DNA from 2 places in the Thermodesulfobium fumaratoxidans genome. Region 1 is predicted to be linked to the other one. Evidence: riboswitches for the same ligand, from Rfam matches in the RefSeq annotation. Region 1 holds a riboswitch; the other holds the start of a gene.

Region 1 (4,199 bases):
CTTGAATTAGATTTCCATCTTTAATGATTCCTACAAGGTCTCCCAAAGTGAACGCCTCGACGTGATCGTGAGTTACATAGATTGCACTTAAAGAGAGCTTTTTCAAGATCTGCAAAAGCTCTTCTCTGAGCTCTTCTCTTGTGCGAGCATCAAGTGCTGACATAGGCTCATCGAACAAAAACATCTTAGGATTCGTAATTAAAGACCTTGCTAGGGCGACTCTTTGTTTTTCTCCACCGCTTAAATTAGATGGATATCTGTCTAAAAGGCTTTCTATGTGAAGCATTTTTATTATCTCTTCTGGATCAAGATTTGTTTTCTTGTATTTTTTTGCGAATTTGATAGGTGAGAGTATGTTCTCTTTGACTGTCCAATGCGGAAAAAGCGCAAAATCTTGAAACATAAATCCCATCTCTCTCTTTTCTACTGGCAGTTTAGAAATGTTCTGGCCGTCAAGATAAATCTGGCCGCTATTTGGAATATAAAAGCCTGCAATAGTTTCTAATAAAAGCGTTTTACCTGCGCCACTAGGTCCTAAAATTGCTAATATCTGGCCTTTTTTTAATTCAAAAGAGATATTTTTTAATAGAAATTTTTCAACCTTTACTTGAATATCTGAGACCTTAAGAAAACTCACTGTATGTCTATGCCCTCGATTTGTTGAAATTGGTTAAGTAGCGAAACAATATAAAGGTTGAAATAGTAACAATTAATAGTAATACTGCAGCAGCAGAGGACTGCTTTAAGCCCCCTGTGAGAAAGAGCTCATAGATTTTTACGGGAGCCGTCTCTGGATGATATGCTAATATTATAACTGCTCCGAATTCGGCAATTGATCTTGCGTAGGTAAGGACTATTCCGCTTAGAATAGATCTAAAGGCAAGCGGGAGGGATATGTGAAAGAAAACCTGGCTATTTGTAGCGCCCAAGGTTCTTGCAGCCTTTTCTATTCTGATATCGACGTTTTCAAAGCCCAATCTTGCAGAATTTACCATGTATGGCAAGCTTACAAAGAGCATTCCAACTATTATTCCAAATATGGTCCCCCAAAAACTAATCCCAAAAGATTGTGTTATGCGACCTATTGGGCCTGTTCTGCCAAAAACAAATAACAGCGCTATGCCTGCAACTGTATGAGGAACAGCAAGAGGAAGATTTACTATGGCCTCAACCAATGATTTATAGGGGAATTGGCCCCTTGCAAGAATATATGATAGAGGAGTTCCGAAGATAGCGGCTATAATTGCAGTAATAAACGAGGCCTCTAAACTCAACATTATTGAGTTAGTAACGTCGGGCATTTGAGCTACTTTTAAGATGAGACCAATCGGTTGCTCGAATAACATCTCTAAAAGCGGTAACAATATAAATCCTAAGATTATCATTGCGAACAACCAAAAGCTTAAAAACAACCAATTAAAATGTATCCTCTTGCTGTTCAACATATTTTTCATTTTACTATTTTGGCCACTCACTTACAAATTGCTTTAGTTCTGCTGGAACCTTAGTAGTATCATTTGCATATGGTTTTTCTATAACTCCAAATCCGCTCTTCTTCATTACTGCCTGACCCTCTGGACCAAGCAAAAATTCAACGTATTTTATGGCCCATTCAGTATTTTTAGAGTTATTTGGAATAGTTATAGCATATATTATCGGCTTTCCTGGGAGCTCTCCATTTTTCGTATCTACCAATGCCTCTTTATAGATACTTGAGTATTTTGGATCGCTAAGATTGATTTGTGTTGGTAAATCTAAGTATTTTAGATGATGCTGAAGTGCATCAGATTTATAAATAGCAAGATAGTCAATCTGACCAGCTTCAAGTGAGCTCAGTAACTCTGTTTCTGTGTCTCTAATATTTTTTTCTGGCGCATTTGCAAGAACTTTTTCGTAAATTGATGGATCTTTGTAATAGCTATCTGCAAGTTTTAACATTTGAAGTGTTTGGTAGCCAGATGGGTCAGTATTTGGATTTGATCTGCCAATCTGAACGCCCTTTTCTGACAATATTTTATACCAGTTGTCCGAGTTTATTTCGTTGGCATATTTACTTTTATCTGTATAGACAAAAGTAATCGAGTTGTTTACGAAGCCGATATACCAATCGGTATATTTTGTTTGGTTGTTTTCTCCAAACATATACTTAGGGATAACATTGTAGTCAGCAACTGCAATAATATCACCTGGTTGATGTAGATCGGTGACCTGTTTTACCATTTTTACGCTTCCACCAAATTGAGATTTTATGGAAACATTCGGATATTTTTTTTCAAAGGCTGCATCAATTTCTTTAAATGGCTTGGCTAAAGTTCCAGCCCCATAAAGGTATAAATTTACTTTTTCTGTTTGCTGATTTGCCCCCTTATTAGAGGTTGCACATCCTGCGATAAATACTCCAGCTAATAACAAAATTACGATTGCTACAATACCCTTTTTCAAATTAAGTTCACTCCTTTTTATCTAAGATTTTAAACTGATACTATTTTTCTATCCCCCCTTCTATAGAAAATATTTTGATCCTGTAGGATTTGGGGCATAAATGATATAGGCTTGAGGCTGTGAGATAAAAAAGGAGGCAAACAACTCTGGCATAGAGTCACTAAAAGAAATAAGTCGCGCATAATAAAAAATTGTCTCCTTTCCAATAGGGGGCTGCTCGGTTTCCCAAACAACCGTTAAGTGGTTCTTTGCCTTAGCCCAAGGCCTTAGGTCAAAAGAACTCGGAGTTTAGATAATTCTATAATAAAATTGGTTCTTTGTAAAACCTTATGTGCAGTATTTCTTGAACTTTATGCAGTTTCTTCCAGAATTCTTTGCATCGTATAGCAAATCGTCTACATTTTTTATTAGAGAATCAACTGTATCTGATTGACAGGCGTCGATAACGCCGATGCTTACAGTAAATCTAATGCTATTTAGATCAATGCCTTCCACTAACACTCTTAATTCTTCGGATAGTTTTGCGGCCTTTTCTATTTTCGTATTTGGCAAGATCAACATAAATTCTTCTCCGCCAAACCGTGCAAATGTGTCAATCTTTCGTAGTCTATTTTTTATGGTATTGCAGAATTCAACTAATACTCTGTCTCCCATATCGTGACCATATATATCGTTAATTTTTTTAAAGTGATCGATATCTAACATTGCTAAGGAAAAAGTTACGCCTGACCTCTTGTATCTTTCTGTCTCGTCTTGAAGCCTTTCTATGAAATACCTTCTGTTAGGTAGTCCTGTGAGATAATCTGTATTTGAGAGGTCTTTTAAATCTTTTTCCATAACCTTATATTTTGTAACGTCTATTATATAGTGTAACGATAAATCAACATCTACTGGCACCCACCATATTTCAAAAAACCTGCCGCCAAAATCAACTATGCAATTTTTTGCAACTCCTTCACTATGAGCTGAATTTAATAGGCAAAAATTGCAAGACGTATCATGATCTGTGCTATCTGGATTGTGCAAAGCATCTATTTGATTGGTTGAAACAAATTTACTTTTGTATATTTCATTCCAATAATATCCGCCCAAACGAGATTGAAAGAGGTCTTTTGCTGCCTGGTTTTGATAAATTATTTTATAGTTTTTTATAAGCCATGCTGGGTTTGGCAAACCATTTATCATAAGGTTTAACTGATTTTGCCGTCTTTTGTCTTCTTCTTCTAACTTTACCAATTCAGTTATGTCTCTTCCAAGCGATATAAAGTATTCTATTTCGTTGTTTTCTATTATAGGCGATATTATTGCGTCTAAGAAAAAGATATGACCATCCTTTGCTTTGTCTATAAACCTATATTTAAAAGTTTTTTTGTTGCGCAATATATTCCACATACCTTCATAGACTTCATTTTCTATGAGCCCAGACTTGAAAATATTTGGATTTTTTCTAATCAGTTCTTCTTTCTTATAACCAGAGATTTTGAGGACGGTATCGTTTATAAATACTATATTTGCATTTTTATCTGTAATTATGACCCATTCGTGAGTTTGATCCATTGCAAATTTCATTACGTCTAAGAGTCTATCTTTTTCAAATTTCTCGAACGTATAGGATAGATCTCTTTTTAGCTCTTCTATTAGTTTTATGTTTTCAAGTGAGAATGAGCCTTTGAAATTGTCAAGAATCAGGATTACGTATTCAACTTTTTTATTTCTAACTATGGGTATAGCGCAAAGAGAATCAATGTTGTGTTTTT
Region 2 (4,199 bases), on a different contig from region 1:
ATACTCTTTTCTATCTTTTTAAATATTACAGAAAGCTTATTTTTATCCTGACAGTTTTCAAAAATTATTGCAAATTCATCTCCCACGAGGCTAAGCCTACAAATAAAATCAGTCTTTCTGAGAGATTCCTGCAATCTTTTGGCTACGATTTTTAGCACTTCATTCCCTACTGCATAGCTAAATTTTTCATTAATCATTCTAAAACAATCAAGGTTTATTACAGCAAGAGCCATTAGCCAATCATTTCTTTTTGCCCTTAAAAATGCTTTATTTAGCTCACGCTCAAGCATGGCTCTATTTGGAAGTCCCGTCAGAGGATCGAAACTCTCTTGATATCTTAACTCTTCACTTAGTTTATCTCTTTCTGTAACGTCTATAACAGTCCAAATTACATATTTATTATTGTCCTGAACTTTAGTTAACACTCCAGATAAATCTACATAAAGACTTGTTTTATCGCAGCGGACAAAATGAACGTTTTTCAATACGTCATTTTTGCCTTGAAAAATTGTAGCTTCAGTAAAATTCCCAACTTTGTTGTAAGTCTCATCGTTAGGATAAAAATCTCTAATCTTTAACCCAAGCATTTCCTTTTCATCCTTGAAGCCCATCATAATAGCAAAGGTCCTGTTTGCGTCAAGGATATCCCTATCAGGATATCTAAGCATCACTATCCCGACACCAGCATTGTTTAACAAAGCCTCTCTTAGCTGAGCAGATTCTTTTTCTTTGTTAAAAAGATCTATATGGTCTAATCCGAAACCAATATCATATGAAATCTTTTCAAGGATTTCTTTAAGAAGTTCATTGTCAAAGAAACCTTCATTTGAATGATAAAAGGATATTACCCCCCAAATATCTTTATTTCTAAAAATGGGAAATGTGGCCCCAGATGCTATATCATATTCTTTTGCTTTTTCTTTCCATGGATTCTCTAAGGGATCTTTTACAAATGACGTATAGTAAGGTCTTTTCTCTCTATAAGTCTTGCCAACCATACCCTGACCTTCAGGAATATCTGAACAAACGGATATTTTAATATCATCTAAAATCTGTGTAACGCCTGCTACACCGATAAATTCTATGTTTTCATTTAAATTCGCTTTGCCAATAAAAACAAGTTTTATGTCAGTATGTATTGATATTAGTTCACAAATTGTTTTGAGAAAAAGATTTTCATCTTTTGTTTGAGAAGCAATCTGATTTATCTGGGTTAACGATACATTTAACTCGACTAAATTTGTTAAGAACTCCTTACCATTTTTAAATTTATTTTTTGGAAGGTTATTGCTAATGGTGCCTTCAGTAGCCTGAAGAAAGAAATGTAAATCAGGAGTTTTTTCAATATAAATTTCTTTTGAATTTATATACTTTTTAGATTTAAAATTTTTTGAACTATTTTTATCATGCTTCATAATTATTCACCACACTAGAGGTGATTATATACAAAAAAAGAGTAGAAAAAGTTCTTTTCAAATAGGAAAATAAAATCTTTTCTATTTTTATCTTGTGTAAATTTGTGTGTGTGTGGGGGGGGGGGGGGCTAAAGAACTTATAAAATATAAATGAATTTGAAGTAAATAAAATCTTAAAGAGTTTAAAAAAATAAAAAAATAATTTACAACTTACGCTACAAAAAACAAAGTTACTTTTTAAAAAGTTAAAAAACATGGGACAAATGCTTTACAACAACAATAAAATAGGTTTATCCCCTCGTCAAATTACATCATCTCCATATTCTTAAATTAAAAACCAAAATTAAAGAAAATATAATATTATCATGCTATGCAAACCTAGTTATTTAATAACACAATAAAAATTGTATCATAAAGTATAAAATATTGTGAATAGCAATTTGCTGCTTTGCAATTTAAATATTAACATATAAATAAATTAGTAAAAACTAAATTTATTACAATTGATTTCTATAAAAAACTAAATTATACTATAAGGTATTGTTTCTCCGAGTTTGCATATCTAAAGCTTAAGTGCTATGAGTGCAAACCAATACGGTAGCTTTGGAAACGAAACTGCCCCCCTTTTGGAAAGGAGGAAAATATATGAGGTTTGTTTATTCAGATTATTGTGCTTATTGTGCTTATTTTCTTGCCTCCCTCATCATCTTGTTCTTTCCTTAGAAATATTTTTATTTTTTTGATTTTAAAAATTTAAAACATTGGTTCATTTATTTAAGAATTGAATATAGCTTTATCAAATACTCCTAAGGTTGGAGATATCTAAATGGTGCCCCAAATTTAAAATCTGAAATAATTGGAGGTTGATGTGAATCAAAATAAAGATGATATTAACTTTAACTTCAAATTCCCCATTATAAATAAAATCCCAGCTAAATTTGTTCTGAAAGATCGCATTGATCAAACAGAATATCTTTGTAATGGAGAATTACAATCTTGGACAAAAGACAAAATAACCGTTCTTTCTCCCATTTTTTGTTGTAAAAATGAAGATTCAATACCTGAACAGATAATACTTGGAAGCTATCCATCATTAGATGAAGAAGAAGCACTAAAAATTCTTGATAGCTCAATAAATGCATATAATAACGGAAATGGGGCCTGGCCTTCAATGAAGGTTGAAGACAGAATAAAATGTGTTGAAAAATTTGTATATTTAATGCAAGACAATAAAGATGAAATCGTAAATCTTTTAATGTGGGAGATTGCAAAATCACATATAGATTCAGAAAAAGAATTCGACAGAACTGTTAAATATATAATTGATACCATTGATGCGCTAAAAACTCTTGATAGAAACTCATCAAAATTTTTAATAGAAGAATCAATAATTGCACAAATAAGAAGGTCTCCACTTGGTATAGTGCTCTGTATGGGCCCATTCAACTATCCTCTGAATGAAGCTTTTACAACCCTTATACCAGCTCTAATCATGGGAAATGTGGTTATTTTTAAACCACCAAAACATGGCATTCTTTTATATAGACCTTTGCTAAAAGCATTTAAAGAAGCCTTTCCACCTGGCGTTATAAATACTCTTTATGGAAGAGGAAGGACAGTTGCATCGGCTTTGATGGCAACAGGGAAGATAAATTGTCTCGCCTTTATCGGCACAAGTAAAGCTGCCGACTCGCTCCAAAAAACACATCCAATGCCTCACAGGCTAAGAATGATACTTGGACTTGAAGCAAAGAATCCTGCAATTGTTTTGTCTCACGCAGACATTACCCTCGCCGTAAAAGAATGCTTGCTCGGAGCACTTTCTTTTAATGGACAAAGATGCACAGCGCTTAAAATACTATTTGTTCATTCTGAAATTGTAAATGTTTTTCTCAAAAAATTATCCGATGAGATTGAAAAATTAAAAATTAATTCTCCATTTGAAGATGATGTATTTATAACCCAAATGCCCGCAGAAGATAGGGTAAAATATTTTTTAGAGCTAATTGAAGATGCAAAAATGCTTGGAGCAAAAGTGATAAATAAATTTGGCGGTTCATACAATAAAACCTACTTTTATCCAACAATTTTATATCCAGTTAATAAAAAAGCCAGAATTTATCACGAAGAACAATTTGGACCGATTATTCCAGTTGTTCCATTCTCAGACATTGATGAACCATTAAAATATATAACTGAATCTAATTATGGTCAGCAAGCAAGCATTTTTGGGTCTGATCCTGATGCAATAGCTAAAATTATAGATGCACTTGTAAATCAGGTATGTAGGGTAAATTTAAATTCTCAATGCCAAAGAGGTCCAGATATATTTCCTTTTACTGGTAGAAAAGACTCTGCGGTCGGCACACTTTCAGTGTCTGATGCCTTAAGATCATTTTCTATCAGAACACTTGTAGCCGCAAAATCTTCAGACCTAAATAAAAATTTGATAACAAAAATAGTCAATGAAAATAAATCACAATTTTTATCAAGGGATTTCATATTGTAAAGTTATAGTAGAAGAACTAAACGTTGTACTCAAAAATTGATTATAAAACACTCATAGTTTCAAGGGTAACTATATCTCTTAAATTATGCGTACATTATTAAAAGCAAAACTAATTTGTATTTGTTTTTTATTTTTATATTATAAAATGCAATTTTCTGCTTTCGATAATTGAATTTTAAATTTAATTACATATAATATTCAAATAAAAATTGTTCAAACAATGACAGAATTTAAAATAGATAAACATTTATATTGTTAAACGATTTCTAAAATTA

The links. Region 1 has a riboswitch for molybdenum cofactor ahead of V4762_RS01815 (extracellular solute-binding protein). Riboswitches for the same ligand answer to the same signal wherever they lie in the genome.
Region 2: it holds a riboswitch for molybdenum cofactor, as region 1 does, so the genes downstream of both, V4762_RS07845 (NADP-dependent glyceraldehyde-3-phosphate dehydrogenase) here and V4762_RS01815 (extracellular solute-binding protein) in region 1, are expected to answer to the same signal.

Annotation. Positions count from the first base shown of each region.
Region 1 covers NZ_JBAGBW010000002.1:143,363-147,561, forward strand. Annotated here, with positions in the region: gene V4762_RS01805 (ABC transporter ATP-binding protein) at 1-637, opposite strand, end outside; gene V4762_RS01810 (ABC transporter permease) at 645-1,385, opposite strand; gene V4762_RS01815 (extracellular solute-binding protein) at 1,459-2,442, opposite strand; molybdenum cofactor riboswitch at 2,622-2,741, opposite strand; gene V4762_RS01820 (diguanylate cyclase) at 2,770-4,199, opposite strand, start outside.
Region 2 covers NZ_JBAGBW010000020.1:22,722-26,920, forward strand. Annotated here, with positions in the region: gene V4762_RS07840 (sensor domain-containing phosphodiesterase) at 1-1,415, opposite strand, end outside; molybdenum cofactor riboswitch at 1,950-2,068, shown strand; gene V4762_RS07845 (NADP-dependent glyceraldehyde-3-phosphate dehydrogenase) at 2,284-3,924, shown strand.